Regions from separate parts of the Streptomyces sp. O3 genome, predicted to be linked through region 1. Evidence: riboswitches for the same ligand, from Rfam matches in the RefSeq annotation. Region 1 holds a riboswitch; each other region holds the start of a gene.
What was found. A riboswitch is a leader RNA that binds a small molecule or an ion and turns the genes downstream of it on or off. The one in region 1 is predicted to bind cyclic di-AMP.

Region 1 (10,401 bases):
CCGTACGGACACCCCGACCGGGTTCTGGAACTGCCCTCGGGCGAAATGCGGCGATCGTCGGATACGGGCGAGCCGCTCGCCCGTCGCGTCCGCGCCGAAGGCCTCGGGCCGCCGCGCGCGGAGTCCGGAGCGCAGGGATTGCTTGGCCGTCACGAGACCTCCTGGTGGGTCGCTCAGAGTTTCATTATGGCCACGCACACGGACACAGCGCGGCCAGCCGGGCGACCGCCGCCACGCGAGACACCGGTCCCATGCCTGCTCAACGTGCGGGGCGGCTCAGGGATTCCGCTGCCGGTGATCCAGACCTACGCGCTGCTCGTGTCCCGCACGGGTGTCAGGTGCGGCCGCTTCGCCGACACGTGGTCGCCGGAGGACTCGCCGCGCAGTCGCCGCCCGATCCAGGGCACCAGGTACTCGCGCGCCCACTGGATGTCGTCGCGCCGGTCCTCCAGGGCCCCGCGCGGCGGCAGCGGCGGCCATTCCTGGTCGGGGTCGGCCGGAACCTCGAGGCCGAGCACCTGACCGGCGCGCAGGGCGACCCGCGTGTGCCCTTCGGCCGAGAGATGCAGCCGGTCGTCGTCCCAGGCCCGACGGTCCTGTACGGACTTCAGCGACCACAGGTCGAGCACCGGGCAGCCGTAGCGGTCCGCGATGGCCCGGACGTGCGCGGTGTAGGTGGCGACCTTGCCCCGCAGATGGCGCAGCACGGGGACGCCCCGCGTGTCGAACCCGGTCGTCACCATGACGGTCTCGACCGAGTTCGTGAGGTCGGCGACCGCCCGCTCGAAGCGTTCGGCGACGTCGTCGGGGTCGCTGCCGGGCCGGATGATGTCGTTGCCGCCCGCGCAGAAGCTCACCAGCTCAGGGGCGAGCTCCTTGGCGCGCGGCACCTGGTCGTCGACGATCTGGTCGAGGAGTTTGCCGCGTACGGCGAGGTTGGCGTAGCGGAAGGAGTGCTCGGGGTGGCGGTCGGCGAGCAGGACGGCGAGCCGGTCGGCCCAGCCGACGTAGGCGCCGTCGGGGCCGGGGTCGCCGACGCCTTCGGTGAAGCTGTCGCCGACAGCCACGTACGACCCGAATACGTCAGTCGCGTCACTGCGGATGGGGGATGTCGAATCGTGGTCCACGTCGCCTTATCTTTCACCTATCGGTGTGACTTACGCGACCGTAGCCAGGTCTTGACGGCGGGTGAGATATGCCACCGACATCGACGCGCGCGTGCAGGAATAGACGGGGAGACGGAAGACGGGAACAGGGCGGGTACGTCATACGCGCGACGGCCGGGACCCCGTGGCGGGGTTCCGGCCGTCGCGTTCCGCCGTGGGCGGCGCCGTGGCGTCAGATGGAGACGCCGTGCGAGCGCAGGTACGCGAGCGGGTCGACGTCCGAGCCGTAGCCGGGGCCGGTGCGGATCTCGAAGTGCAGGTGCGGTCCGGTGGAGTTGCCGGTGGAGCCGACCAGGCCGATCTGCTGGCCGCCGGACACCCGCTGTCCCGCGGAGACGCCGAGCGAGGACATGTGGGCGTACTGCGAGTAGTGGCCGTCGGCGTGCCGGATGACGACCTCGTTGCCGTACGAGCCGCTCCAGCCCGCGGACACCACGGTGCCCGCGCCGACCGCCTTGATGGGCGTGCCCGTGGGGGCGGCGAAGTCGGTGCCGGTGTGGTAGCCGCTGGACCACATGGCGCCGGCGGTGCGGTACTGGGTGGAGATGCCCGCGGCGACCGGGGCGGTGAAGCCCGTGGTGGTGGCGGCGGGCTTCGTGGACCGGGACGCGGTGCTGCGCGACGTGGCGGTCTTGGACTTGGACTTGGACTTGGCCTCGGTCTTGGACTTGGCCTCGGTCTTGGACTTGGCCTCGGTCTTGGACTTCGGCTTGGCGTGGCTCCCGGCCTTGGCCTTGGGCTTCGCGTGGCTCTTCGGCTTGGCGTGGCTCTTCGGCTTGGCCTGCGTCTTGGCCGGGGCGCTCGCCGGGGCGGAGGCCTCCGCGTCGAGCTTCAGCTCCGTACCGGGGAAGATCAGCCCCGGATCGTCGCCGATGACCGAGCGGTTGTCCTGGTAGAGCTGCTGCCAGCCACCGTCGACGCGCTCCTGGTAGGCGATACGGGACAGGGAGTCGCCCGGCACCACGGAGTAGGTGCGCGCGGAGGCCCGCTGCGCGGCGTCGGGGGCGGCGGTCGCGGCGGCCTGCGGAGCGGCGGCGGGCGCGGTCCGCGCCACCGTGGCCGGTGCGGCCTCGGGGGTGCTCTGGGGCATGGTGGCCGTAGCCGCGGCGGGCGCGGCCTGCGCGCTGTTGGCGGCGAACAGCGGCAGCGCGAGCGCGGCGCCACCGGTGCCGACGGCGGCGAACTGGCGGCTGATCCGTGTGGACTTGGGTCGGCGGTGCTTACCCTTCGCGGGCATGGCGAGTTCCTCTCCGGCGCCTGCGAGGTGAGCTGTCGGGTTCGGGCTGGAGCTGCCCGGCCGCGCTCTCACGCGGCTTCACCCCAAGCCGCTCCGGAGTCCCGGAACGGCGTTCTACCGTGGGTCCCCCGCTCCTGCCGTGGACGGGTGGGTGTGCGGAGTCCGGACGGCGGCAGGATTGGGCGTCCACCCGGACGTCGGCGACCGTAAGCGAGTGGGAACCGCGGAGACAAGCAGTTGGTTCCAGCCCCACGGGCCACAGCCGCTGCGGCTATGCGCCTCCCGTGACGCTCCGTTGATGGGTCACTCCCACCATCCGCGCATCCGTGGGGAGTTGAGGCGGGGCGTAGGCAACAGACCGTCACGAATATGATCCCGCTCACCAGCGAGACGCCATAGCCCGTTATTCCAGGGCTAGTTACCGCGAACAGTCTGAATCGGGCATTTGACCCTTAGGGCGCATGAGGTCTCATCGGTGTCACGTCGGGACAGGTGGTTGACGCAGGCATCGATGTCATACCGATGTCGTATCGTCGAAGACGCGCCCCGCGGGCGAGCAGCGCCGGCGGCTTACTGGGAGGAGCCCCCGTGACGCAGCAGGTCCCGTCGACCGAGCCCGAGCTGGCCGGAGTGCGCAATTTCCGCGATGTCGCCGGGCTGCCGACCGTGGACGGCAGGCGGGTACGGGCCGGGCGGCTCTTCCGCAGCGGCCACCTCGCGCACGCCACCGAGACCGACGCCGCGTTCCTGGCCTCGCTCGGACTGCATACGATCTTCGACTTCCGCAACGCCGCGGACCAGCGGCTCGAGGGCCCCGACATCGCACTCCCCGGCGTGCGGAACGTGAACCTGCCGCTGACCGACCCAGCCGACGGCGCGGAGTTCTGGAAGATGGTCCGGGACGGCGAGATAGCGGAGCTGCGCGCGGCCCTGGCCGACGGACAGGCCGCGGACCGGATGCTCACCACGTACCGCATGATCATCAAGGAGCGGACCGCCGAGCACAGCCGGGTGCTGCACGCCCTGGCCGACGACAGCGTGCCCGCGCTGATGCACTGCGCGGCGGGCAAGGACCGCGCGGGCCTGTCGATCGCCGTCACCTTGCTCGCCGTGGGCGTCGAGCGCTCCGCCGTCCTCACCGACTACCTGGCGTCGAACGCCGCCCACCGCCGCTACAAGGTACAGCGCGGCGACGGCGGTGCGAGCGCGATGTCGCCCGAGGTCATGGAGCTGCTCAGCCCGCTGTTCGACGCGCGCGCCGAGTACCTTCAGGCGGCGTTCGACACGATCGAGGAGACCTGGGGCTCCGTCGACCGCTACCTCGAAGAGGGGCTGCGGCTGACGCCCGACACGCGCGAGCGCCTGCGCGAGCAGCTCCTGGACTGACCGTCGGCCACGGCTTCGGGCGGCCGCCGCTCCGGGCTACTGGTTCTGTGCGCCCAGTACGAACAGCAGGTAGACGAACGCCGCGAACACATGGCCGACGGCCACATAGACGATCAGCCGGACCCAGAGCGCGCGGGGGAACTTCTCTTCCATGGACCTGGGTCTGGGCCTGGGCCTGGGCCTGGGCCCAGGGCTGGCCACGGCATCGGACGTGTGGGCGGGCCGCTCGGGCTCGGTCATGTCGCGTCTCCGGTGATCCGGTGACCCGTGGCCGCGCCGAGGCACAGCGCGTCCGTCGGGCTCTGCAGCAGGGTGTGGACGAACAGCAGCTCGGCGCCGCCCCGGTCGGCGGCGGCGATCCGGTGCGGGGTGAGCGAGTCGAAGTGGGCGCTGTCGCCGGGCCGCAGCACGTGCGCCGAGTCCCCGAGCCGCAGCCGCAGCGTCCCGGCCAGCACGTACAGCCACTCCTCCCCCGGATGCACCCGCACGATGTCGCCCTGCGCCCCGTGCGGCACCCGCACCCGCAGCGCCTGCATGCCCCGGCCGGGCGCCCCGGCCTGCCGGTAGCTCCAGCCGCCCGCGACGGTCGCCTCCTGCGCGTCCCCGCGCAGCACCGCGTCCCGGTCGGTGACGCGTTCCCCGAGCAGCTCCGAGACCGTCGTCCCGTACGTACGGGCGAGCACGAGCAGCGTCGGCAGGGACGGCTGGCGCTGCCCGGTCTCCAGCCGGGAGAGATGCGCGGGTGAGAGCTGGGCCGCGGCGGCCGCGGCCTCCAGCGTGAGCGAGGCGCGCCGCCGCAGGGCGTGGAGCTGCGGGGCCACGGCGGGCAGCTCGCCCCCCGCACCGCTGGGCGCGGAAAGCCCGGCGGGCCCGGCGGGTCTGGCGGGCTCGGAAGGTTCAGCGGGTTCGGCGGGTTCGGCGGGGTCAGCGGGGTCGGCGGGACTCATGCAGCCGATTGAGCCAGACTCTTACCCTTCAGGCAATTTTCTTGCCCCAGAGGCAAATCACGCGCAAGCAGGCCGAGCAAGCCGTCAGCGCTGGGCGACCGCCTGCTTCACCAGGGTCCTGCCGAAGTCCCACATGAGCCCGCCGCCGTGCGCCTCGTCCATGACCGCGGTGAAGGCCGTGACGAAGCGGTCCACGTCCGCCTCGTCGATGATCAGCGGCGGGATCAGCTTGATCACCTCCAGGTGGTCGCCGGAGACCTGGGTGAGGATCCGGTGCTTCTGGAGCAGCGGTACGACCACCATCTGCGCGAACAGCCCCTTGCGCGCGGCCTGGAGCGCCGCCCACCGGGTGCGCAGCTTCAGCGACGAGGGCTTCCCGAACTCGATGCCGATCATCAGCCCGCGCCCGCGTACCTCGTGCAGCAGCTCGTACCGGTCGACGAGCGCGGCGAGCCGCGACGTCAGCAGCTCGCCCATGGCGCGGGCGTGTGCGACGACGTCCGCGTTCGCCATGACGGACAGCACCGCGAGCCCCGCCGCCATCGCCTGGGCGTTGGCGCCGAAGCTCGCCGAGTGCACCAGCACCCGGTCCATGGACGAGTAGACCTTCTTGAAGATCCAGTCCTTGCCGAGGGTCGCTCCCACCGGTACGTAGCCGCCCGAGAGCGCCTTCGCCACGCAGACCAGGTCGGGTTCCACGCCGTCCTCGTGCTGGTAGGCGTAGAAGTCACCGGTCCTGCCGATGCCGGTCTGCACCTCGTCGGCGATCAGCAGCGCCCGGTTTTGGTGCAGCAGTTCCTGGGCGGCGCGCAGATAGCCGGGGGGCGGCGTGTGCACGCCCTTGCCCTGGATCGGCTCGACGATCAGACCCGCGACGTCCCCGCGCTTCAGCTCCCGCTCCAGCGCCGCCAGGTCGCCGAGCCGCACGGCCGTGTCCGGCAGCAGCGGCGCGAAGCCGTCGCGGAACCCGGCCTCGCCGTTCACCGAGAGGGAGCCGGTGGTCAGCCCGTGGAAGGCGTGCGCGCAGTACAGGATCCTGGGCCTGCCGGTCGCGTACCGGGCGAACTTCAGCGCGGTCTCCACGGCCTCGGTGCCGCTGTTGCCGAAGAACACCCGGTCCAGGTGCGGGCTGTGGCTCAGCAGCCGCTCGGCGAGCAGGCCCGGCAGGGGCTGGCAGTCGAAGCGGGTGAGGTCGGCGAGCGAGGCGTCCAGGACGTCGTGCAGCGCCTGGCGGACGACGGGGTGGTGGCGGCCGAGGCCCATCACCCCGAACCCGGCGAGCATGTCCAGGTAGTCGTTGCCCTCCGCGTCCCAGAAGTGCGCGCCCTCGGCCCGCTCGTAGACCTTGTCGAAGCCGATGGTGTGCAGCATGCGCGGCAGCTGGTGGTTGAGGTGCCGTGCGTGCAGCTCGTACCGCTCCGACCCGCGCTCGGCCAGCAGCCTGCCCAGGTCGAACTCCTCGTGCCCGGACGGCCTCGCCGACTCGGCAGTCGTCATACGACCCTCTCCTTACCCGCGTCGCTCTCCATGCTGGCGTCGCCCTCCATACTGGAGTCGCCCTCCATACTGGCGTCGCTCTCCGTACCCGCGTCGCTCGCCCGGTTCGCGTCCGCGCGCGCGATGCTCGCGCCGATCCGCCCGGCGATGTCCACCGGGGTGAGCCCGATGTCGGCCAGCACCTCGCCCCGCTTGGCGTGTTCCAGGAACCGCTCGGGGATGCCGAAGGTCCGCAGCGGCAGATCCACTTCCGCGTCGGACAGCGCCTGGCCGACCGCCGCGCCCACTCCGGACGTACGGCAGTTGTCCTCGACGACCGCCACCAGGCGGTGCCGCCCGGCCAGCCGGGGCAGCTCGGCGTCGACGGGCTTGGCCCAGCGCGGGTCGACGACGGTGCAGCCGATCCCCCGCGACTCCAGCAGCTCGGCCGCCTGCAGGCACACCGGCGCCATCACCCCGACCCCGACCAGCAGCACCCGCGGATCGGCCGCCCGGTGCAGGACGTCCATGCCGCCGACCCGGTCGACGGCCGGGATCTCGGGCCCCACGGACTCCTTGGGGTACCGGATCAGGGTCGGTGCGTCGTGTACGTCGACCGCCTCGCGCAGCTGCGCCCGCAGCTGCGCGGCGTCGCGTGGCGCCGCGATCCGCAGTCCGGGCACTGCCTGGAGCAGCGACAGGTCCCACATGCCGTTGTGCGAGGGCCCGTCGACTCCGGTGACACCGGCCCGGTCCAGGACGAAGGTGACCGGGCACCGGTGCAGGGCGACGTCCATGAGCAGCTGGTCGAAGGCGCGGTTCAGGAAGGTCGCGTAGAGCGCGACCACCGGGTGCAGTCCGCCGGTGGCGAGTCCCGCGGCGGACACGGCGGCGTGCTGTTCGGCGATCCCGACGTCCCAGATCCGGTCCGGGAACCGCTCGGCGAACCCGGTGAGCCCCACCGGGTGCAGCATGGCCGCCGTGATCGCCACGACGTCCGGGCGCTCCTCGGCGATCGCCGTGATCTCGTCGCCGAACACCGAGGTCCACGAGGGACCGCCCGACGGGGCCAGCGGCTCGCAGGTCAGCGGGTCCATCGCGCCGACCGTGTGGAACCGGTCGGCGTCGTCGGCGAGCGCGGGCTGGTAGCCGCGGCCCTTCTCGGTGCGGCAGTGCACCAGGACCGGGCCGTGGAAGCGTCTGGCGCGGCGCAGCGCCGACTCGACGGCGCCGATGTCGTGCCCGTCGACGGGTCCCACGTACTTCAGCCCCAGGTCCTCGAACATGCCCTGCGGCGCGAACGCGTCCTTGAACCCCTTCTTCGCGCCGTGCAGTGACTCGTACAGCGGCTGTCCGACCACGGGGGTGCGTTGCAGTACGTCCTTGCCCCAGGCCAGTACCCGCTCGTAGCCGTCGGTGGTGCGCAGGGTGGCCAGGTGGTCGGCCAGGCCGCCGATGGTGGGGGCGTAGGAGCGTTCGTTGTCGTTGACGACGATGATCAGCGGCCGGTCCTCGGCGGCGGCGATGTTGTTCAGCGCCTCCCAGGCCATGCCGCCGGTCAGCGCGCCGTCGCCGACGACGGCGACGACATGGCCCGCCTCGCCCCGTACCTGGCGGGCCTTGGCCAGGCCGTCCGCCCAGCCGAGCGCGGTGGAGGCGTGGCTGTTCTCGACGATGTCGTGGCCGGACTCCGCACGCGACGGGTAGCCGGACAGGCCGCCCTTGCCGCGCAGTTTGGAGAAGTCCTGCCGTCCGGTGAGCAGTTTGTGCACATAGCTCTGGTGCCCGGTGTCCCAGACCAGGCGGTCGGCCGGTGAGTCGAAGGCCCGGTGCAGGGCGATGGTCAGCTCCACCACGCCGAGGTTGGGTCCCAGGTGCCCGCCGGTGCGGGCGACCGCCCGCACCAGGAACTCCCGGATGTCCTCGGCGAGTTCGCCGAGTTGTTCGTCGCTCAGCGTCTTCAGGTCACGTGGCCCGCGGATGGTCTCCAGCAGCGTCATGCTCGGCCCCCTCGTCGCTCTCCCGGTGCTCCGGGATCTCTCCCGGTGTCCGGCCCGCGTCACCGCGGGCCCGTCGGCCCCGTACCGCCGACGTCACCCGCGGATTCCTCCGGCGGTCTCGCGGGCCGCGCGCAGCGACTCCTTGAGGGAGCCCATGGTGGCGAGCACGGCGGTCGGCTCGTATCCGCAGTGCGCCATGCAGTTGTCACAGCGCGGGTCCCGGCCGCGGCCGTACTTGTCCCAGTCGGTCTCCTCGACCAACTCCCGGTAGGTGGGCACGTATCCGTCGCTCATCAGGTAGCAGGGCCGCTGCCAGCCGAACAGCGAGTAGTTGGGGATGGCCCACGCGGTGCACGGGAAGTCGACCTTGCCCTCGAGGAAGTCGAGGAAAAGCGGCGAGTGGTTGAGCCGCCAGCGCCGCCGGTTGCCCCCGGCGAAGGCCTTCCGGAACAGCTCGCGGGTCTGCTCGACGCCGAGGAAATGGTCCTGGTCCGGGGCCTTCTCGTACGCGTAGGCGGGCGACAGCATCATCTCGTCGACCTGGAGGTCGTCGTTGAGGAAGTTGAGCACCTCGATGATGGTCTGCGGGGTGTCGGTGTTGAAGAACGTCGAGTTGGTGGTGACGCGGAAGCCGCGCCGCTTGGCCTCCTTGATGGCCGCCACCGCCTCGTCGAAGACCCCTTCCTTCGCCACGGACTCGTCGTGCCGCTCCCGCATCCCGTCGATGTGCACGGCGAACGCGAAGTACGGGGAGGGAGTGAACTTCTCGATCTTCTTACGCAGCAGCATGGCATTGGTGCAGAGGAACACGTATTTCTTCCTGGCCACCAACTGCCGGACGATCTCGTCGATCTGAGGGTGCATCAACGGCTCGCCGCCGGCGATGGACACCATCGGCGCTCCGGACTCGAGCACCGCGCCCACAGCCTGTGCGACGGGCATCCGCTGCTTGAGCACTCCGGCCGGGTGCTGGATCTTCCCGCAGCCCTCACAGGCGAGGTTGCAGGCGAAGAGCGGTTCCAGCTCGACGATCAGCGGGAACTTGTCCCGCTTGCGGAGCTTCTGTTCAGCGAGATATGTCGCGACCTTGATGGACTGACGAATCGGCATGGCCATCTGGCTCACCTCCGGGGGAGCAGCAAAGAACGGTGCCATTCAGAGAAAGCGGGAAGTACGGCACGAAGAACGCGGAAGGCTGATATTCCACCGCGTACCGTGCTGATACGGACCAGTTCATGTTCTGGAGCGTCCACGATCACCCGTACGGCCGCAACCGGGCGCGGCCCCGAGCGGATCGCGCTGTGCAGCGTCGCCGCGGACTCCATGTCCACCGCGATCGCGCCGTCGGCCAGCAGCTGTGCGCGCTCCTGGCCGCGTACGACATGGTCGGAGCCGGTCATCGGGCCGGTGTGCACGGTGTGTCCGGGCACCGCCCGGACCAGCTCCCGCAGCAGCGGCCCGGTGCCGACGCAGGGGACGGCCGCGCCGTCGGGCGAGCGGGTCTCGTCGGCGACCACCAGGTCGCCCGGATGCATGCCGGGCGCCAGGCCCGCGCAGAAGCCGGTGGCGATGACCGCCGCGTGCCGCAGGGCGGGGTCGCCGAGCGCGCGGGTGACGCTGCGCTCGGCCGCCTTGGGTCCCATGCCGGTACGCAGCAGGGTGACCGGGCCGGGTGCGCCGCCGCGGTCGCCGCCGCGCAGGGCGAGCCGCTCGATGCCGAGCGCGCAGGCGACCAGCAGCGGGCGCACGGGCCCGGCGGCGGGCTCTTCGATGGCGGTCATCACTCCCCCCGGCGGTCGGTCCCGTGCAGATACCGGCCCAGCGCGGTGAGCGGGAAGACCTGGCGGTAGAGGTGGTAGTTGATGGAGAAGTCCCAGGGGAAGCCGGTGCCGGTGAAGTACGGCTCGTCCCAGGAGCCGTCCGCGCGCTGGGTGCTGGCGAGCCAGTCGACGGCCCGCCGTACGCTCGGCGCGTCCCGCTCCCCCGCCGCGAGCAGCGCGAGCAGCGCCCAGCCGGTCTGCGAGGCCGTGGACTCGCCGCGCGCGACCCAGTCGGGGTCGCGGTAGGAGCGCAGGTCCTCGCCCCAGCCGCCGTCGTCGTTCTGTACGGACTCCAGCCAGCCGACCGCGCGCCGGATCGCCGGGTGCGCGGCGGGCAGCCCCGCGGCCGTCAGGGCGGGCACCACGGAC
Region 2 (10,401 bases), on a different contig from region 1:
ACGACCTGACCGGCGGCATCGCGCGTACGGTCACGGTGGCCGGTACCCTGCGCGAGGCGTTGGCCGGGGCCGAACTGGTGCTGTTCGCCACCACGGCGACCGAGCCGTACGTCGGCGACGGCGACTGGTTCGAGCCGGGGGCCGATGTGCTGCACATGTCGCTGCGCGACCTGCGGCCCTCCGCCATGGCGGGCGCGGCGCACGTCGTCGACGACGTCTCGCACGCGCTGCGCGAGAAGACCTCGCTGGCCCTCGCGGTCGAGTCGGGGGCGGTGGACCGCGCGGACATCATCGCCGTGGGCGACCTGCTCAGCGGTCGGGTACGGGCGGACCGCGGCAGGACCGCCGTGTACGCGCCGTTCGGCCTCGGCTCGCTGGACATCGCCATCGGCGGCCTCGTACTGGAGCGCGCCCTGAACGCCGAGGGTACGGACGGCGCGGGCGGCGCGGACGGGGTGGTGACCGTGCCCGGCTTCTCCGGCACGGGTACGTGATGAGCAGGCGGGTGGCCATCGTCGCCCCGCACCCCGTCGGCTGTGCCCCGGCCTTCGGCTCCGGCGCGCCGAGGCTGCTGTGCAACACCTGCGTGGACGTCACCTCGCTGCGCTGTCTCGCGGCCCGTGGGTGACCAGGGCGCGGGGCGACTTCATGCCCCGCGCCCTGGTCACCCAGTACGCCCGTACGCCGCCGAGCCCGACCTGATCGCCAGCCCGTACCCGGTGCGCACACTGCGCGAACTCCCCACCGACGCCAAACTGTCCGCGATCGACGTCGCTGCTGCTGGGCCTTCCCCGCTGCCGCCCGCTACCCGCTACCCGCAGCCCGGCTCCGAGACCGGGACGGGGTTCACTCCCCAGGCGTCGCGAACACGACCCAGTTGTCGTGGGTGTGCGGATACGGACGGAAGTCGCCGTGCGGCGGGTCGTCCCAGGAGACCCGGCGGATCTCGTGCACCTGCCAGTCGGCGAACAGCGCCCGGATCTCCGCTTCTTCGTAGTAGCGGAAGAGGGTGTCCTTATAGGCGAACGTGTGCGGGGCGATCTCCTCGCCCTCGCCGTAGGTCTGATCGGTCAGCGTGAACGCGTTCGTCACGAACAGCCCTCCCGGCGCGACGATGCGCCGGGCCTCGGCGATCAGGTCGGTCGGGTCCTGGATCTGGCCGAAGACGTCGAAGCAGGTCACCGCGTCGACGGAGGCGTCGACCAGCGGCAGCGTGGTGGCGTCGGCGCGCAGCAGGAAGGACCGCTGCCGGATCAGCTGGCGCGCGTGCGCGAGCCCGGTCGGCGCGATGTCCACGCCCAGCGCGGCGAACCCGGCCTCCGCGAGCGCCGCGAGGTTCCGCCCGTCCCCGCAGCCGAGGTCGACCACGGTGCGCACCTTGCGCTCCTTGAGTGCCTCAACTGCCTGCGGAATAACCGGAATCGGGTCATCCTGCCACAGCGGTCCGGCGCCCTGGTCCTGGTACGCCTTCTCCCATCCGTACTGGAGCTCCGCGTACTCGACCGTCGGTGAAGTCATGTCGACTCCTTGGGATGACTGATAGATGTCATTTTATGGGTCCGTCATGACTGAATGGAAGGGGCTGTCTCATCATCTGAGTCCCAGCAGGTGAGCGGAGGTGTGGACGGGCGGCGATGCGGGCGGGCAGCGCCTCGCCGCGAGGACCCGGTGAACGGGCTACGGTCCCTCCATGCGCGCGCGTTTCGAGGAAATCGACTGGCAGCCGACCCCCATGGGTGAGATCAGCCTCAGACGGCGGCGCGATCCCGCCGCCGATACCGATGTGTACGAGGTCAAGCTGGGCGACGAGTTCCTGATGTCGAGCCTGTTCACGGCGGGGGAGATCGCATTGGCCCGCCTCGGCCTGGCGGCGGCGCCCGGCTCCGACTCTGAGTCCGAGTCCGGCTCCGAGTCCGGTGCAGCGTCCGGTGCAGCGTCCGGTGCGGCGTCCGGCCAACTGGACGTCATCGTAGGCGGGTTGGGTCTCGGATACACCGCGGGCGCGGTGCTCGACGACGACCGGGTCCGCTCGTTGACCGTGCTCGACGCACTCGGCGAGGTCATCGAGTGGCACCGGCGAGGTCTGGTCCCCCTGGGCGAGCGGCTGTCGACGGATCCCCGCTGCCGCCTGGTGCGGGGCGACTTCTTCGCGCGGGCGGCCGCTGGTGTCGCGCAGGGGCTCGACCCGGAGTCGCCCGGCCGCCGCTTCCACGCCGTACTGGTCGACATCGACCACTCACCGGAGCATGTACTGCACCCCAGCCACGCCGGGCTCTACCAGGCCGAAGGCCTGCGGGCGCTGGCCGGGCACCTGCATCCCGGCGGCGTCTTCGCCCTGTGGTCCAACGACCCGCCGAGCGACGCGTTCAGCGCCGTACTCGCGGCCGTGTTCCCCTGGTCCGAGGCCCACGTCGTGACCTTCGACAACCCCTTGCAGGAGACCACCGCCACCAACACGGTCTATGTCGCCCGCGCGTAGGGCGTACCGGGCCCGAACCTGCGCCGGTACGCCGACGGGCTCAGGCCCGTCGTGTGCCGCAGCCGGGTGCGGAGGTTGGCCGCCGTGCCGAGGCCGCTGCGTGCGGCGACCACGTCCAGGCGTTCCTCGCCGCGTTCGATGAGGCGGCAGGCGAGCGCGACCCGCTCGCCGGTCAGCCAGGCCAGCGGTGTGGTGCCGAGCTGAGCGCGGAAGCGGCGATGCAGGGTCGCCGGACTGACCGCGGCGCGGGCCGCGAGCGCGCTGACGGTGAGCGGGGTGTCGAGACGCGCCTGGGCCCAGGCCAGGACCGGGGCCAGGGACGCGTCGGGCGCCTCGGGCACCGGCCGCTCCACGAACTGGCGCTGCCCGCCGTCCCGGTGCGCCGCGAAGACCAGGCGGCGGCTCACCGAGTTCGCGGCCTCCACCCCGTGGTCGCGGCGGACCAGGTGCAGCCCGAGATCGAGCGCGGCCGAGCTGCCCGCCGCGGTGAGGATGTCGCCGTCGTCCACGAACAGCACGTCGGGTTCGAGTCGTACGGCGGGGAAGCGCGCCCGGAAGGAGTCCGCCCACTGCCAGTGCGCGGTGGCCCGGCGGCCGTCCAGCACCCCGGCCTCGGCGAGCGTGAAGGCGCCGCTGCAGAAGCCCACCAGACGAGCCCCGCGCGCGTGCGCCCGGCGTACGGCGTCGAGGACGGCCGGACGGCGCGGGGCCTCGGTGTCGGGGCGGTTGGGCACGATCAACGTGTCCGCGGTGTCGGCGGCCGCGAGACCCGCGACTCCCGTGAGCGTGAAGAAGCCGTCACGCATCAGGGTCCGGGGCTCGGGGGAGCACAGCGCGAAGTCGTAGAGGTCCCGGCCGAGTTCCGGTCTGCGCAGCCCGAACACCTCGGTCGCGCAGCCGAGTTCAAACGGGTTGGAGTTCTCGTCGACGATCACGACGACCCGGTGCGAGGATCCTTGCGGCATATGCGATTTCTAGCACTCGTGGGCACGGAGCGTCGCGGTGACCATGGACGCATGAGCAACGAAACCGGTACGCCGCCCCTCATCGATTCCCTCATCGATTCCCCCGCGCCCGTCGCCCTGGGCCAGGCGCTGGCCTCCTTCGACGCCCTGTGGAGCCCCCGTATCGTCCAGCGCGTCAACGACTACGACGTACGCGTCGCCAAGGTCGAGGGCGAGCACGTCTGGCACGCCCACGAGCACACCGACGAGTTCTTCCTCGTACTCGACGGGGAGCTGCGCATCGCCCTGCGCGAGCCCGCGGGGGAGCGTACGGTCACGCTGCCCACCGGGTCGGTCTTCACCGTCCCGCGCGGCGTCGAGCACAAGCCGTACGCGCCGGACGGCGCCGCGATCCTGATGTTCGAGCCCACTGGGACGCTCACCGTCGGCGACCGCCACGACGAGGTCCCGGCCCATGTGGACGCGACCACGGGCCACGCCCTGTAGCGCGCCTCCAGGCCGTCGCGTACGGGGTCTTGTCGCAGGCCACCCCCGGTGGGATGTTGTCCCCCGCCCTCGCGGCGAGGGTGTAGAGGGTGTACATGCCACAGGGGGGATGCCTGATGTCGGAGCCCAGCCTCAGCGAAGGGCGAGAGGGGCAGGAAAAGGGAGAGGAGCGAGTAGGGCGAGACGGACGAGACGGACGAGACGGGCGAGACGGGGCGGGCGCGGTGGTTCCGCGTCAGTGGATCGGGCTCGGGGCCGGTGTCGTGCTCGCGCTGCTCGTCCGCCTGGTCCTGCCCGACTCGCTCTCCGCGGACGGCAAGAACGTGGCGGCGGTCGCCACGCTGATGGCGGTCTGGTGGATGACGGAGGCCGTGCCGCTGCCCGCCACCGCGCTGCTGCCCCTGGTGCTGATGCCGGTGCTCGACGTCGCCCCCATCAAGGACACCGCCGCCCCGTACGCGAATCCGGTCATCTTCCTGTTCATGGGCGGCTTCATCATCGCCCTGGCCATGCAGCGCTGGAACCTGCACAGCCGGTTCGCGCTGAGTACGGTGCTGTTCGTGGGCACCAGCCCCATGCGCATGATCGGCGGCTTCATGCTGGCCACCGCGCTGCTCAGCATGTGGATCTCCAACACCGCCACCACGGTGATGATGCTGCCCATCGGGGTCGCGGTGCTCGGCCTGGTGACGCGGCTGCGCGGCGGCCGTCAGGACGCGAACTTCGCCACCGCGCTGCTGCTCGGCATCGCCTACGCGGCGTCCATCGGCTCGCTCGGCACCGTCATCGGGACCCCGCCCAACGCGTTCCTCCAGGGCTATCTGAAATCCGAGCAGGGCATCGACATCACCTTCTTCGAGTGGATGCTGTTCGGCGTGCCGCTGGCCGCGGTCTTCCTCGTCATCGCCTGGCTGGTGCTGACGCGGGTCTTCCGCCCCGGCATCAGGGAGATCGAGGGCGGCCGGGAGCTGATCGAGCAGCGCAGGCGGGAGCTCGGGCCGATGGGGCGCGGCCAGTGGACCGTACTCGCCGTCTTCGCCGCCACCGCCCTGCTGTGGGTCCTGGTGGGCGTGCTCAGCCCGTACGTGGCCTGGGTGGACGACCATGTGTCCGACGCGGGGGTCGCCATGCTGGCGGCGGTGGCGCTGTTCACGCTGCCGGTCACGTCCGGCGGCGGCAAGCGCGTACTGGAGTGGGAGGACACCCGAGATGTGCCGTGGGGCATCCTGCTGCTCTTCGGCGGCGGTCTGGCGCTGTCCGCGCAGATCGGCGCGAGCGGACTCGGCGCGTGGATCGGCGACCAGGTCGGCGGGCTCGACGCGCTGCCGGTGCTGCTCCTGGTGGTCGTGATCGTGGTCGTGATCCTGCTGCTGACCGAGCTGACCAGCAACACCGCCACCACGGCGACCTTCGTGCCGGTCATGGCGGCGGTCGCGGCCGGGACGGATCAGGACGTGCTGCTGTTCACGCTGCCGGTGGCGCTGGCCGCCACGTGCGCGTTCATGCTCCCGGTCGCGACTCCGCCGAACGCCGTGGTGTTCAGTACGGACAAGATCACCATCGGGCAGATGATCCGGGGCGGCGTCTGGCTGAACGTCATCGGAGTCGTGCTGGTCACCGCGACCGTCTACTCGCTGGGGGCGCTGGTGCTCGGCATCGACCTCTGAGGCGGACGCCACAGTGAACGTGGTCGGGAGGCCCGTCCGGATGGCGTATAGTTGAGTTCACCGACGCGGGGTGGAGCAGCTCGGTAGCTCGCTGGGCTCATAACCCAGAGGTCGCAGGTTCAAATCCTGTCCCCGCTACTGAACGTCAGGCCCGGCAGCTTTCGAGCTGTCGGGCCTGACGCGTTTCCCGCTTCCCCGCTTCCCTCGTCACCCGTTCGGCGCACATCCGGTAGCCCGCGGCCCCCGCTGCGGGAAGGCTGAGGGAACAGCGGCAGCGGTCCGCGGCCGGTACGGGGCGGACGTGGCGGGAGACGAACGGGTGGGCCATCGAGCAGGGGCGCCGGGGACACCGGTCGGACGGCACCGGCCTCGGCACTGGGACCGGGACCGGGGCATCACCTTCGTCCGCGCGCTGCCGGTGCTGCTGATCGCCGTCGGGCTGACCGTCGCCCTGCTGACCCCGCCCAGGTTCACCGCCGCGCCGTTCTTCTCGGCCGCCCCGCTGATCGCCGCGCCGTTCTTCGCGCTCAGCGGCACGGTCCTGATCGGGATCGCCGCGTCGGCGTCGGTCATCGGGCCGCAGATGTACTACGGCACGATGGGGTTTCCGCAGGAGACCACCGAACTGGTCACGGTCACCACCGTGGCCGCTCTGGCGATCGTGATCAACCTCGTCGTCCGCAGCAGAGGCGAGCAGCTCGCCTCGGTCCGTCATATCGCCGAGGCGGCCCAGCGGGCCGTGCTGCCGGAGCCGCCGCCCAGCATCCGCGGGCTCGCCATCGCCGCCCGCTACGAGGCCGCGCAGGCCGACGCGTTCATCGGGGGCGACCTCTACGCGGTCCAGGACACCCCGCACGGCGTACGGCTCATCGTCGGCGACGTACGCGGCAAGGGCCTCGGCGCGGTCGAGGCGGTCGCGGTGGTCATCGGGGCCTTCCGGGAGGCCGCCGAGGGCGAGGCGACCCTGGCGGCCGTGGCGCAGCGCCTGGAGCGCGCCCTGACCCGTGAGGGCACCCGGCGCGAGGGGCTCGACGCGTTCGAGGGGTTCACCACGGCCGTACTCGCGGAGATCCCGCACGGCGACGGCGTCATCCGCCTGATCAACCGGGGGCACCCGGAGCCGCTGCTGCTGTGCGCGGACGGGGCGCTGCGGGTGCTGACCCCCGACGAGCCCGCGCTGCCGCTCGGGATGGGCGACCTGGGCGGCTGGCCGGACCGGGTGACCGAGGCCGAGTTCCCCGTGGGGGCCACGCTTCTGCTCTACACGGACGGGCTCTCCGAAGCGCGGGACGCGGGAAACGTCTTCTACGATCCGGCGGCGCGGCTGAGCGGGCGGGTCTTTCCGGGCCCCGACGCGCTGCTCGGCACCGTGGCCGACGAAGTGCACGGCCACACGGGAGGCGTCACGACCGACGACATGGCGCTGCTCGCGGTCAGCCGACCCGCGATGTCACCGAAGGTGACCGAAGGGGACCCCTCCGCATAACGACTGACACACCGTCAAGAAAATCAGTGCCGATCCGGAGGAGTCGACTCGCCCGATTTGGACCCTCCATGCCCCGTTAAGTCCACGGCCGAGATCCTGAACGATCAGTGGGAACGGCTTGGAATCCGGGGTCGGGGTCTATTAACGTTCGATAACGCAGCGCGGTCGTCCCAGCCGTCACAAGAGTCGGCTCCGTGCTCACACGCCTAATCCCGCAAGGGAGCCGGGGAACCACCTACTTGGGGTGAATCGGGCGCGACACGCTTCAACCGAGGCGCTGGAGTGCCCGTAGGAAACCTTCCTGTTCCGAACCCGTCAGCTAACCCGGTAGGCGAGAGGAAGGAAAGGAGTGCGCCCCAGTGGCGTCCAACAGGCCTGCCCCCGAAGTCTCGTACCTGCCGGACGACGGCTACGAGCCCGGCTCTCTCGCTCTTGAGGAGCCCGTGGGGGAGTGGAATCCCACCGAGGAGTCCATCCGCCCCGTGCGCGGCAGGCACCGCGTCGCCAAGCAGCGCGGCGGATTCGCCCGCAGCTCCACGGTGCTCGGCGTCGGCGTCATCGCCGCGGTCGGCGCGGGCGGCATCGCCACCGCGCAGGACAAGTCGGCGGCCCCGATATCCATGCCCGACCTCTCGGGCGTGACGGACAAGCTTCCGGACGTGGGCTCGCTGCTGTCCGATGACGGCGACGAGAGCGAGTCCGAGTCCGCCGCCGAGCTCGGCGGCGTGGCCACGGTCTCGCAGGCCACCGCGGGCGCCGAAGCCGACGGTGAGCAGGGCTCGGTGGACGCCGGTGAGGCGCTGCGCGCCCGCATCGTGCAGCAGGCCGAGCGCAAGCAGGACCAAGCCGCGACCGCCGAGCAGGTCGCGGCGGCGGACGCCGCCGCCAAGAAGGCCGCTGAGGACGCCGCGAAGGCGCGCAGCGACGCCGAGGCCGAGGCCGAGAAGAAGCGCAAGGCCGAAGAGGAAGCCAAGCGCAAGGCTGAAGAGGAGAAGAAGCGCAAGGCCGAGGAAGAGGCCAAGCGCAAGGCCGAGGAGGAGCGCCTCGCCAAGCTCGCCGCGAGCTTCTCGCTCCCCACCTCCTCCTACACGATCACCTCGACCTACGGGCAGGCTGGCCCGATGTGGTCGTCCGGGTACCACACCGGGCTGGACTTCGCCGCCCCGACGGGTACGCCGATCAAGGCCGTGCACAGCGGCACCGTCAAGTTCGCTGGCTGGCACGGCAGCGCGTACGGGTACCGCACCGTCCTGGAGCTGGACGACGGCACGGAGGTCTCCTACAGCCACCAGTCGTCGATCGCCGTCACGGCGGGCCAGAAGGTCACCACGGGCGAGGTCATCGGCCGGGTCGGCTCCACCGGCAACTCCTCGGGCCCGCACCTGCACCTTGAGGTCGAGTCGCCCGGCGGCGGCAAGGTGGACCCGAGGGCGTGGCTGCGCAGCAAGGGCCTCAACCCCTGATCTGTCAGGCCTCGGTTCCCGGCCCTCCGCTCGCGAATCTCTGACTCTGATTCCCCTGGACTCCGGCAGTCCTGGCGGCACCCCCCCCGACGCCAGGGCTGTCGGTACGACGCATGCCCGCGGTACGACGCGTGCCCGGAACGCGGTTTCACGTGAAACGCACGCGCGTTCGCCTGTGGTGGTCGTGCCGCTGGCCGCGGTGGGCCGCGCTCAGCCGCTGTGCGGGTGGTGCGGCCCCGCGTATCCCGCGCCGTAGCCGTAGCCGTAGCCGTAGCCGGGGCCGTAGCCGGGGCCGACCGGCCAGGGCGGGACCGAGGCCGGGACCGGTGGGACCGCCGGGGCCGTCTCCCAGGCCGCGTGGGCGTGTGCGGGGCGCGCCGTGCCGCGGTGCCGCCACAGCTCGTCCAGCAGCGCACGCTCCCGTACGACGAAGTCGGCGCCCGCCCGGCCGCCGCGGCCCCGGTTCCTGAGCAGCGCCAGCGACGTCGCACAGCGCTGGTAGTCGGCGACCGCGCGGGCCGCGTCCCGGCCCTGGGTCCTGGCGGCGTGCGCGCGGGCGATGCGCCGGGCGCGCAGCGAGGCGAGTGCCCGAGGTTCCAGCGGCGCGAGCCAGCCGGCGCGCACATAGGCGGGCAACTCCTCGCGCAGCATGCGCAGCTCGCGCTGCCTGGTCCAGATCGCCAGCCAGGTCAGCAGCCCGAAGCAGGGAACCATGAAGGACGCGTAGACGGCGAAGAAGCCGAGGCCGCCGAAGACCGCGGAGCCGTTCCACAGCGCGTGCATGCCCATCGCCAGGAGCAGCCCGCCGACCGGCGCCAGCACCCGGCGCGTCCGCTGGCGGTGCGCCGCGTGCGCGGCGATGCCGAAACCGATGCCGGTGAGCACGGTGAACAGCGGGTGCGCGAACGGCGACATGACGACCCGTACGAAGAACGTCAGGACGGTCATCGACGGCAGGTCGGCGCCGGTGTCGTCGACGAGACCGCCGTCCGGGAAGCCGCCGTCGGCGTCCATGCCGTAGGCGTTGCCCAGGTAGAGGATGTTCTCGGTGAACGCGAAGCCGGTGGCGGTGACTCCGGCGACCACCACGCCGTCGACGATCCCGGTGAAGTCCCGCCTGCGGAACAGGAAGACCAGCAGGACCGCGGCCGCCTTGCCGGTCTCCTCGACGACCGGTGCGATGACGGTCGCGCCGAGCGCGTCGGCGTCGGTCCGGTCGGGGGTGTTGGCGGCTATCCAGTTCATCGCGAACGAGTTCGCGACGATCGCTATGAGAGCGGCGGCGCAGGCGCCCCAGGCGAAGCAGAACACCAGGTTCCGCCAGGGGCTCGGCGCGACCCGGTCCAGCCAGCGGAACGCGGCGGTCAGCAGCGGTACCGGCAGCACCGCGAGCCCGAGCCCGACGAGGAAGCCTTCCGTGCCGGTCTGCTCCCTGACCAGGGCCAGGATGACGACCCCGGACACGGCGAGCAGAGCGACCAGCGCGCCCGCCCGTACGGCCCTGTGCCGCCACCAGGAGGTACGGCGCGGTCTCGGCCCCTCGACGTGCGGGACCTCGGACGGCGGATACGGATCGCTGACGGCCACGGCGTTGACCCTAACGAGGGACGACGGCGGTCCGCGACGGTGCCCCGGACCAGCTCAGGGGCGCGCGCTCTCGGGGTCGCTTCCGGGGCCGCCCTCGGGGGCGCTCTCGGAGGTGAGCGCGGCGGTGCGGGTGAACAGCAGGTCGTGGACGACGTGCCCCTTGTCCAGACCCTGGCCCTCGAACCGGGTGAGCGGCCGGAACGCCGGGCGGGGCGCGAAGCCGCCGCCTGGCTGGGTGTTCTCGAAGTCGGGGTGCGCGTCGAGCACC
Region 3 (10,401 bases), on a different contig from region 1:
AGATCGAGGCGTCGCCGTGCGGGTGCAGGCGGCCCATGACCTCGCCGACGACGCGGGCGCACTTCACATAGCCGCGGTCGGGGCGCACGCCCATCTCGTTCATCTGGTAGACGATGCGGCGCTGCACCGGCTTCATGCCGTCGCGGGCGTCCGGCAGGGCGCGTGAGTAGATGACCGAGTAGGCGTACTCCAGGAAGGAGCCCTGCATCTCGTCGACGACGTCGATGTCGAGGATCTTCTCCTCGTAGTCGGTGTCGTCTGAGGGGCGCGGGGTCTTCGTGCTGCGGCGGGCCATCGCGGCTGCGGCTCCTTCACCAACAAAAGTCGGGCTTCTGACGCGGACCATTGTGGACCGAGCCACTGACAACGCGGACCGCGACCCGTGCAACGGGGTCGCCGATGCTCGCTGAGAGCAGAGAGGCGGTGGGAACTTCGCCAGATGTCCGTGCGCTTGCATACAGTGACAGGACTTCCTCGTCGCATGTCAACGACGCGAGTCGGCGCAGGCCCGCGGGGAAGAGTCAGCACGCGATTCCGCACGCGATCGAAGGGACCACATGCCCATGGGTCACACGGCCACAGCGCAGGCCGGCACCGGCGGCCTGACAGCGACCGAACACCGGCTGGCCAACGGCCTGCGGGTGGTGCTCTCCGAGGACCACCTCACCCCGGTCGCCGCGGTCTGTCTCTGGTACGACGTCGGCTCCCGCCACGAGGTCAAGGGCCGTACGGGCCTCGCGCACCTCTTCGAGCACCTGATGTTCCAGGGCTCGAAGCAGGTGCAGGGCAACGGCCACTTCGAGCTGGTGCAGGGGGCGGGCGGCTCGCTCAACGGCACCACCAGCTTCGAGCGCACCAACTACTTCGAGACGATGCCCGCCCACCAGGTGGAACTGGCCCTGTGGCTGGAGGCCGACCGGATGGGCTCGCTGCTGGCCGCGCTCGACGACGAGTCCATGGAGAACCAACGGGACGTCGTCAAGAACGAACGCCGCCAGCGGTACGACAATGTTCCCTACGGCACGGCCTTCGAGAAGCTGACGGCCCTCTCCTACCCCGAGGGCCACCCGTACCACCACACGCCGATCGGTTCGATGGCCGATCTGGACGCGGCCACCCTGGAGGACGCGCGGACGTTCTTCCGTACGTACTACGCGCCGAACAACGCCGTGCTGTCGGTGGTCGGCGACATCGACCCGGAGCAGACCCTCGCCTGGATCGAGAAGTACTTCGGCTCCATCCCGTCACACGACGGCAAGCAGCCCCCGCGGGACGGCGCGCTGCCCGACACCATCGGCGAGGAGCTGCGCGAGGTCGTCGAGGAGGAGGTCCCGGCCCGCGCCCTGATGGCCGCCTACCGGCTCCCCGAGGACGGCACGCGCGCGTGCGACGCGGCCGATGTGGCGCTCACCGTCCTGGGCGGCGGCGAGTCGTCCCGGCTGTACAACCGCCTGGTGCGCCGGGACCGTACCGCCGTCGCGGCCGGATTCGGTCTGCTGCGGCTGGCCGGGGCGCCCTCGCTCGGCTGGCTGGACGTCAAGACCTCGCATGACGTCGAGGTCCCGGACATCGAGGCCGCCGTCGACGAGGAGCTCGCCCGGTTCGCGGCCGAAGGCCCGACCGACGAGGAGATGGAGCGCGCCCAGGCGCAGTTGGAGCGCGAGTGGCTGGACCGGCTCGGCACGGTCGCCGGACGCGCCGACGAACTGTGCCGGTACGCCGTGCTGTTCGGCGACCCGCAGCTCGCCCTGACCGCCGTACAGCGCGTGCTCGACGTCACCGCGGCGGAGGTCCGGGAGGTCGCGGCGGCCCGGCTGCGGCCTGACAACCGCGCGGTGCTGGTGTACGAGCCGACCGCGCCCGACGAGGCCGACGAGGGGCCAGCGGACGAGGCAGGGGCGCACGACGCGGCCGCCGCCGGGAACGACGTACAGGAAGACGAGGCGGCGAAGTGACCCAGGCCCAGCACACCACGACCGGCGAAGCCACCGTGACCATGGACTTCCACCCCCAGCCCCAGCCGGGCCAGGCCACGCCCTGGGCCTTCCCCGCCCCCGAGCGCGCCACGCTCCCCAACGGCCTGACCGTGCTGCGCTGCCACCGCCCCGGCCAGCAGGTGGTCGCCGTCGAGGTCAACCTCGACGCCCCGCTGGACACCGAGCCGGACGGCCTGGACGGCATCGCCACCATCATGGCGCGCGCCTTCTCCGAGGGCACCGACAAGCACTCGGCCGAGGAGTTCGCCGCGGAGCTGGAGCGCTGCGGCGCGACGCTCGACGCGCACGCCGACCACCCCGGCGTACGCCTCTCGCTCGAAGTCCCGGTCTCCCGGCTTCCCAAGGCGCTCGGCCTGCTCGCCGACGCGCTGCGCGCGCCCGCCTTCGCCGACAGCGAGGTCAGTCGGCTGGTGCGCAACCGCCTGGACGAGATCCCGCACGAGATGGCCAACCCGAGCCGCCGCGCGGCCAAGGAGCTGTCCAAGGAGCTGTTCCCCGCCACCGCGCGCATGTCGCGCCCGCGCCAGGGCACCGAGGAGACCGTCGAGCGCATCGACGCCACCGCCGTCAGGGCGTTCTACGACGCCCATGTGCGGCCCGCGACGGCCACCGCCGTCGTGGTCGGCGACCTCTCCGGCACGGACCTGGACGAACTGCTCGCCGCGTCGCTGGGCGAGTGGACGGGGGCCGCGCCCGAGTCCCGCCCCGCGGCGCCGGTCACCGCCGACGACACCGGTCGCGTCGTCATCGTGGACCGTCCGGGCGCCGTCCAGACGCAGCTGCTCATCGGCCGGGTCGGCCCGGACCGGCACGACCGGGTCTGGCCCGCCCAGGTGCTCGGCGCCTACTGCCTGGGCGGCACCCTCACCTCGCGCCTGGACCGCGTTCTGCGCGAGGAGAAGGGCTACACCTACGGTGTGCGCGCCTTCGCCCAGGTGCTGCGCTCGGACGCCGCGGGCAACGGCGCCTCGATGCTGGCCATCAACGGCTCCGTGGACACCGAGTCCACCGGACCCGCCCTGGAGGACCTGTGGCAGGTCCTGCGCACCCTCGCCGCCGACGGCCTCACCGACGCCGAGCGCGACGTCGCGGTGCAGAACCTGGTGGGCGTCGCCCCGCTGCGCTACGAGACCGCCGCCGCCGTCGCGAGCACCCTGGCGGACCAGGTCGAACAGCACCTGCCGGACGACTTTCAGGCGCGGCTGTACCGGATGCTGGCCGAGACCGGCACCGTCGAGGCCACCGCCGCCGCGGTGAACGCCTTCCCGGTAGACCGGCTCGTCACCATCCTGGTCGGCGACGCCGAGCGGATCGCCGAGCCGGTCAAGGCCCTCGGAATCGGTGAAGTAACGGTCGTCACCGGCTAGTCGGCCGAGCGGAGCGCCCGTGCCGGACCGGGGACCCCGGTGGTCGAGCGACCACCGGGGTCCCTTAATGTCCGAAATGGCACCGAGATTGACGGTCTGTCCTGTGGGATGTGCCTCAAAGGGCCCGATCCGTTTGTGGCGCGAAAGACGCCCCGTTTAGCGTCGGGGCGCTGTTCGTCGGCTACACGCCGCGTCCGCGGCACCGGACAGCCATCGCCGAGTCCCCGTCAGGCGCGAGCCTGGGGAGCCGGGGACCCACGCAGTCCCTGGGGTGAATCGGGCGCCTCCCCGCGTGGGGCCCGTAGGAGACCTTCCTGCTCCGAACCCTCCCCCAAGGCCTTAAGGGCCAGGGGGTACCCCCCTGCTAACCCGGTAGGCGAGAAGGAAGGAAAGGACCCGCCACTTCATGGCATCCGGGAAGCACCGTCGCCCCAGCCGTCTGACGCGCACGGGCGCGAACGTCGCGGGCGTCGCCGCCCTCACCACCACCGGCGTCATCGGCACACTCGCCTCTCCGGCGCTCGCCGCCCACCCCGGCGCCGACACCGGTCTGAACCAGGCCGTCGCCGCCGCCGACGACGTACTCGCCGAGCGGATCAGCGCGCAGGCCAGCGCCCAGCAGGACGCCGCCGAGCAGGCCGCGGCCAAGGAGCAGGCCGCCGCCGAGGCCAAGCGCGAGGCTGAGGAGCGGGCCAAGGAGGCACGCGAGGCGGAGGCGGCGCGTAAGGCCGAGGCGGCACGCGAAGCCAAGGAGGCGCGCGAGGCCGAGGCGGCGAAGGAGCGCGCCGCGCGCTCGGCTGAGCGGGCCCGGCTGAACGCGTATGTCTCACCGATCGCGGGCTCGTACGTCTCCACCGGATACCAGGCCGGGGGAGCGGTCTGGTCCTCCGGCAGCCACACGGGCGTCGACTTCCACGCCGCCTCCGGCACCCCGGTTCTGGCGGTCGGCTCCGGCACCGTGGTCGAGGCCGGCTGGGGCGGGGCGTACGGCAACAACGTGGTGATCCGGATGAACGACGGCACGTACACCCAGTACGGACACCTGTCCTCGCTCGGCGTCTCCGTGGGCCAGAGCGTCACGCCCGGCCAGCGCATAGGCCTCTCCGGCGCGACCGGCAACGTCACCGGGCCGCACCTGCACTTCGAGGCCCGCACCTCCCCGGACTACGGCTCGGACATCGACCCGGTGTCGTACCTGCGGTCGCACGGCGTGGCCGTCTGACCCCGTCCCGCAGGTCCCGCACGCCCCCTGTGCCCCGGCTCCCCGAGCCGGGGCTTTCGGCTTTCGAGGCGTGCGCCAGCTTGTCCAAAAAATATCCATGGATTCCGGTCACCCATCGGAAATCCACGTCTGCTGCAATAGAGTCGCCGAACAGGCGTCAATCGACCGCGTTTCGCGGATATTAAGGCGGTGGACAGGTCATGCGCGTTCCCGCGCACTCGGTATGCACGGCCATCCGGGAGGACATCGTGTCCGGTGTGCTGGAACGCGGCAGCAGACTCACCGAGGAGCTGCTCGCGCGCCGGTACGGGGTCTCACGGGTCCCGGTGCGGGAGGCCCTGCGCACCCTGGAGGCCGAGGGGTTCGTACGCACCCGCAGGCACGTCGGCGCCCAGGTCGCCGAGCCCAGCGTCCAGGAGGCCGCCGACCTGTTGGAGATGCGTACCCTGCTGGAGCCGCTGGGCGCGGCACGGGCCGCCCAGCGGCGCACCGAGGCGCACCTCAAGGTGCTGCGCGGACTGGTGCGGCTCGGCCAGGAGCGGGCCCGCCGGGGGCACAGCGAGGATCTGCGCGCGCTCGGCGGCTGGTTCCACGAGACGCTCGCCCAGGCCTGCGGCAGTCCGGGCCTGACGACCCTGCTCACCCAGCTGCGGCACAAGGTCACCTGGATGTACACGGTCGACCCGGCCGCCCAGCCCACCGAGTCCTGGGCGGAGCACGGCGCGATCGTCGACGCCGTGGCCCGCGGGGACGCGGAACGCGCCAGGGCGCTCACCGCGCTGCACGCCGAGCGCACGGCCGCCGCGCACCGGCCGCGCTTCACCGGCCCGAAGGACCGGCCGGGTGAGCGGTCCGCGGACCGGTCGGCGGGCCGCTCCGCCGACCGCCCGGCGAAGCGTGTGAGGAATTCGCAACACACCGTAAACATCGCGAGCGCCCGCAATTAACCGAAGGGCCGTATACAAAGCGGTGGGATATTCGCGGGTGTGTTTTGCGCTGCCCATTTACGAGCGAGCGCCCGCATATGAAAGTGGCGATGCTCTCGAATCGAGAACACCGCCACCATCAATTGAGCAACCCCAACGCAGAGAAACCACGTCCGCGAGAGCGGCGGCGGTTTAGCCGCAAGGGGGGGCTCAGACCGTCTCGGGAAGCTCCTCGAGCCCCTCGGCGACCAGCTTCGCCAGACGGTCGAGAGCGGCGTCCGCGCCCTCGGCGTCGGAGGCGAGGACGATCTCCTCGTTGCCCTGGGCGCCCAGGCCGAGCACCGCGAGCATGGACGCCGCGTTGACCGGGTCGCCGTCGGCCTTGGCGATCGTCACGGGGACCCCGGCGGCCGTGGCCGCGCGGACGAAGATGGAGGCGGGGCGGGCGTGGAGGCCCTCAGCCCAGCCGACGTTGACGCGGCGCTCAGCCATGTGATGCTGCCCTTCAGGTGTCACTCTGCCTTGTCTAGACCAGTGTCGCATGAGGCGGCGGGTGGTTCTGCCACGCCGCCGCCCGCTCCCACCCTGCGGTGCTCCACGCCGGCCCGCGACCCGTACGCTGACTTCCATGCAGCCGCCGCAGGAGCAGCCGCCGCAGGACGCGGCCTACCCCGACCACTGGGAGGCCGATGTGGTGCTGCGCGACGGGGGCACCGCCCGGATCAGGCCGATCACCAGCGCGGACGCGGAGCGGCTGGTCAGTTTCTACGAACAGGTCTCGGACGAGTCGAAGTACTACCGCTTCTTCGCGCCCTATCCACGGCTGTCCGCCAAGGACGTACACCGCTTCACGCACCACGACTACGTGGACCGGGTCGGACTCGCGGTCACGGTGGGCGGCGAGTTCATCGCGACCGTCCGCTACGACCGGATCGACGAGCACGGCCGACCGGCGTCGGCGCCCGCCGACGAGGCCGAGGTGGCGTTCCTGGTCCAGGACGCGCACCAGGGCCGGGGCGTCGCCTCCACCCTCCTGGAGCACATCGGCGCGGTCGCCCGCGAGCGGGGGGTACGCCGCTTCGTGGCCGAGGTGCTGCCCGCCAACGCCAAGATGATCAAGGTGTTCACGGACGCCGGCTACCAGCAGAAGCGCAGCTTCGAGGACGGTGTCGTCCGCCTGGAATTCGGCCTGGAGCCGACCGACCGCTCGCTCGCCGTGCAGCGCGCCCGCGAGCAGCGCGCCGAGGCGCGGTCGGTGCGGCGGCTGCTCACGCCGGGCTCGGTCGCGGTCGTCGGCGCCGGGCGGCGCCCCGGCGGCACCGGGCGCGCCATCCTGCGCAACCTCATCGCCTCGGGCTTCAGCGGCCGGGTGTACGCGGTGAACTCGGCCCTGTCCGCGGCCGAGACCTCACTGGACGGCGTCCCGGCGTACCGGTCGGTGCGCGACATCGACCCCGCCGACGCGGTGGACCTCGCGGTGATCGCGGTACCGGCCGCGCAGGTGCCCGGAGTCGTCGCTGACTGCGGTGAGCGCGGAGTGCGCGGCCTTGTGGTGATCTCCGCGGGATACGCCGAGTCGGGCGACGGCGGCCGCGAGCGGCAGCGGGAGCTGGTGCGGCAGGCCCGCTCGTACGGGATGCGGCTGTTCGGCCCGAACGCCTTCGGCGTCCTGAACACCGCCCCCGAAGCGCGGCTGAACGCCTCGCTCGCCCCGACCATGCCGATGGCCGGGCGGCTCGGCCTGTTCACCCAGTCCGGGGCGATCGGCATCGCCCTGCTGTCCGGGCTGCACCGGCGCGGTGCGGGTCTCTCGACGTTCGTGAGCGCCGGGAACCGCGCGGACGTGTCGGGCAACGACGTACTCCAGTACTGGTACGACGACCCCGACACCGACGTGGTCCTGATGTACCTGGAGTCGATCGGCAACCCGCGCAAGTTCACCCGCCTGGCACGCCGCACGGCCGCGGTGAAGCCCGTCGTCGTGGTCAAGGGGGCCCGGCACTCCGGCGCGCCGACCGGCCACGCCGTGCCGACCACACGCCTGCCGCACGCGACGGTCTCCGCGCTGCTCGGCCAGGCGGGCGTGATCCGGGTCGACACCGTCACCGAGCTCATCGACGCGGGCCTGCTCCTGGCCAGCCAGCCACTGCCCGCCGGGCCGCGGATCGCCATCCTCGGCAACTCCGAGTCGCTGGGCGTCCTCACCTACGACGCCTGCCTGGCGGAGGGGCTGCGCCCGCTGCCGCCGCGCGACCTGACGACTCGGGCGACCCCGGACGACTTCCGCCGGGGCCTCGCGGCCGCGCTCGCGGACCCCGGCTGCGACGCCGTGGTGGTCACGGCGATCCCCTGGGTGGAAGAGGACGGCAGAACCGAGTCGGGCGAGGGCGAGGCGCTGGCCGCGGCCCTCCGCGCGGCGACGGCCGACGCACCGGCCAAGCCGGTGACCGTGGTCCATGTGGAACTGGGCGGCCTGGCCGAAGCCCTGGCAGCCGCCACCAGCACAGCCCCGCCCACGGACCACCCGGACCCCACACCCCAAGCAGCCCCCGCCCCCGGCGGCGCGGGCCCGGCCTCAGGGGGCCTCGACTCGGTCGGGGGGCCAGGCGGCTTCGGCGCCGGGGCGGCAGCCGGGCGCGACGCGGGGGCTCTGGGCGGCAGCGCGGTGTCACCCACAGGCCCGGCGGGCGACGCGGACGCACCCGAGAGTCCGGGCTCACCCGAGGGCGCGGGCGGGGCACGTTCGATCCCTGCCTACCCCGCTGCCGAGCGGGCCGTGCGGGCCCTCGGAGAAGCCGTCAAGTACGCCCAGTGGCGGCGGGAGGCCGCACGGCCGGGGAAGGTGCCCGAGTCCATCGACGAGACCATCGACGAGACCGGCGCCGCCCAGCGGATCGAGCGGCTGCTCGCCGACGCGCACGGCGGCGCCAGGGGATTCGAGCTCGCCCCGGCCGACGCACACGAGCTGCTGCGCCAGTACGGGATCGAGGTACGGCAGACCCGGCCCGCGCCCGGCCCCGACGAGGCCGCGCACGCCGCCCGCCAGCTCGGCTACCCGGTCGCGCTCAAGACCACCGCGCCGCACCTGCGGCACCGCGCCGACCTCGGCGGCGTACGCCTGGATCTCGCCGACGAGACACAGCTGCGCACCGCGTACACCGAACTGACCCACGCACTCGGCAAGCCCGCCGAGCTGCGCCCGGTCGTACAGGCCATGGTGCCGCGCGGCGTGGACACCGTCGTACGGGCGGTCATCGACCCGGCAGCCGGAGCGGTGCTCTCGTTCGGCCTGGCCGGGGCCCCGTCCGAGCTGCTCGGCGACATCGCGCACCGGCTCGTCCCGGTCACCGACCGGGACGCCGAAGATCTGATCAGATCGATCAGAACGGCGCCCCTGCTGTTCGGCTGGCGCGGCTCCGCCCCCGTCGACACCGCGGCCCTCGCGGAGCTGCTCCTGCGGGTCTCCCGGCTGGTCGACGACCACCCCGAGGTCGTCGGCGTCTCCCTGGAGCCAGTGATCGTCGCCCAGCGCGGCCTCTCCGTCCTGAGCGGCTCCGTACGCCTCGCACCCCCACCGGCCCGCGACGACCTAGGCCCCCGCACCCTCCCGACGTACTGAGCCCCCGATGCGACGCGAGCCGCAGCCCACCGGCGGGACCCGGTCCGCGGGGCCAGGGCAGTCACCGCACCCCCGTAGGATGGGGTCCATGGCGAAGACCGGTACGACGACCCAGGGGCTGCGCACGGCGATCGAGCGCAGCGGCTATTACCCGGCCCTCGTGGCCGAGGCGGTGGAAGCCGCCGTCGGCGGCGAGGCGATCGCGTCGTACCTGGTGCACCAGGAGACCACCTTCGACTCCAACGAAGTGCGCCGCCATGTCACGGTCCTCGTCCTGACCGGCACCCGCTTCATCGTCAGCCACACCGACGAGCAGGCCGCCGACACCACATCGCCCACGCCGTCCGCGACCACGTCCACCGAGTCCGTCAAGATCGGCCGGATCTCCTCGGTCGTGGTCAGCCGGGTCGTCGCCAACCCCGAGAAGTACCAGCCGGGCACCCTGCCCCGCGAGGTGCTGCTGACCATCGGCTGGGGCGCCGTCTCCCGTATCGACCTGGAGCCCGCGGCCTGCGGCGACCCCAACTGCGAGGCGGACCACGGCTACACCGGCAACTCCACCGCGGACGACCTGAGCCTTCGGGTCAGCGAGGCCGGCGACGGCCCCGACACCGTGCGCCAGACCCTGGTCTTCGCCCAGGCGCTCTCCGAGGCGACCGCGGCGACCGGCACCGCCCGCTGATGGGCGCGCCCCCCGCCTGGCAGGACCCGGAACCGCTGGAGATCGCCTCCGCCCCGGTACCCGAGTACGGCAAGGGCTCGCTGGCCGACCTGCTGCCGACCCTCGCCGCCGGGTCGGGCGTACCCGGCCTGGACGCGGCCATCGCCGAGCTCGCCCCGGCCGACCGGAACTGCGTCTTCCTGATCGACGGCCTCGGCTGGGAGCAACTGCGCGCCCACCCGGACGAGGCGCCGTTCCTCACCTCGCTCCTCGCGAGCTCCCGCGGCGGCACCGGCCGCCCGATCACCGCCGGTTTCCCCGCCACCACCGCGACCTCGCTGGCCTCCGTCGGCACCGGCCTGCCACCCGGCGACCACGGCCTGCCCGGCTACACCGTGCGCAACCCGGCCACCGGCGAGCTGATGAACCAGCTCCGCTGGAACCCCTGGACCCAGCCTCGGCTGTGGCAGCCGCACCCCACCGTCTTCCAGCTCGCCGACGAGGCGGGCGTACACACCGCCCAGGTCTCGTCGCCGTCCTTCCGCGACACCCCCCTCACCAAGATCGCGCTCAGCGGCGGCTCCTTCCACGGGAGGCTCTCCGGCGAGG

Region 2: it holds a riboswitch for cyclic di-AMP, as region 1 does, so the genes downstream of both, ACX6XY_RS15390 (M23 family metallopeptidase) here and ACX6XY_RS14795 (M23 family metallopeptidase) in region 1, are expected to answer to the same signal.
Region 3: it holds a riboswitch for cyclic di-AMP, as region 1 does, so the genes downstream of both, ACX6XY_RS00905 (M23 family metallopeptidase) here and ACX6XY_RS14795 (M23 family metallopeptidase) in region 1, are expected to answer to the same signal.

Annotation. Positions count from the first base shown of each region.
Region 1 covers NZ_JBTVYK010000025.1:57,209-67,609, forward strand. The annotation lists gene ACX6XY_RS14785 (MBL fold metallo-hydrolase) at 1-153, opposite strand, end outside; gene ACX6XY_RS14790 (SGNH/GDSL hydrolase family protein) at 306-1,127, opposite strand; gene ACX6XY_RS14795 (M23 family metallopeptidase) at 1,339-2,403, opposite strand; cyclic di-AMP (ydaO/yuaA leader) riboswitch at 2,408-2,563, opposite strand; gene ACX6XY_RS14800 (tyrosine-protein phosphatase) at 2,992-3,789, shown strand; gene ACX6XY_RS14805 (DUF6126 family protein) at 3,826-3,942, opposite strand; gene ACX6XY_RS14810 (helix-turn-helix domain-containing protein) at 4,026-4,736, opposite strand; gene ACX6XY_RS14815 (aspartate aminotransferase family protein) at 4,821-6,233, opposite strand; gene dxs (1-deoxy-D-xylulose-5-phosphate synthase) at 6,230-8,212, opposite strand; gene hpnH (adenosyl-hopene transferase HpnH) at 8,306-9,328, opposite strand; gene ACX6XY_RS14830 (phosphorylase family protein) at 9,334-9,993, opposite strand; gene shc (squalene--hopene cyclase) at 9,993-10,401, opposite strand, start outside.
Region 2 covers NZ_JBTVYK010000026.1:72,811-83,211, forward strand. The annotation lists gene ACX6XY_RS15345 (2,3-diaminopropionate biosynthesis protein SbnB) at 1-494, shown strand, start outside; gene ACX6XY_RS15350 (hypothetical protein) at 494-628, shown strand; gene ACX6XY_RS15355 (class I SAM-dependent methyltransferase) at 847-1,518, opposite strand; gene ACX6XY_RS15360 (polyamine aminopropyltransferase) at 1,691-2,479, shown strand; gene ACX6XY_RS15365 (helix-turn-helix domain-containing protein) at 2,461-3,444, opposite strand; gene ACX6XY_RS15370 (cupin domain-containing protein) at 3,496-3,930, shown strand; gene ACX6XY_RS15375 (SLC13 family permease) at 4,155-5,597, shown strand; tRNA gene ACX6XY_RS15380 (tRNA-Met) at 5,662-5,735, shown strand; gene ACX6XY_RS15385 (PP2C family protein-serine/threonine phosphatase) at 5,899-7,083, shown strand; cyclic di-AMP (ydaO/yuaA leader) riboswitch at 7,277-7,432, shown strand; gene ACX6XY_RS15390 (M23 family metallopeptidase) at 7,443-8,546, shown strand; gene ACX6XY_RS15395 (PrsW family intramembrane metalloprotease) at 8,757-10,133, opposite strand; gene trmB (tRNA (guanosine(46)-N7)-methyltransferase TrmB) at 10,188-10,401, opposite strand, start outside.
Region 3 covers NZ_JBTVYK010000001.1:180,017-190,417, reverse strand. The annotation lists gene ACX6XY_RS00920 (DNA gyrase/topoisomerase IV subunit A) at 1-295, opposite strand, end outside; gene ACX6XY_RS00915 (M16 family metallopeptidase) at 558-1,955, shown strand; gene ACX6XY_RS00910 (M16 family metallopeptidase) at 1,997-3,364, shown strand; cyclic di-AMP (ydaO/yuaA leader) riboswitch at 3,569-3,757, shown strand; gene ACX6XY_RS00905 (M23 family metallopeptidase) at 3,771-4,586, shown strand; gene ACX6XY_RS00900 (GntR family transcriptional regulator) at 4,787-5,533, shown strand; gene ACX6XY_RS00895 (HPr family phosphocarrier protein) at 5,723-6,004, opposite strand; gene ACX6XY_RS00890 (bifunctional acetate--CoA ligase family protein/GNAT family N-acetyltransferase) at 6,141-9,131, shown strand; gene ACX6XY_RS00885 (DUF5998 family protein) at 9,220-9,813, shown strand; gene ACX6XY_RS00880 (alkaline phosphatase family protein) at 9,813-10,401, shown strand, end outside.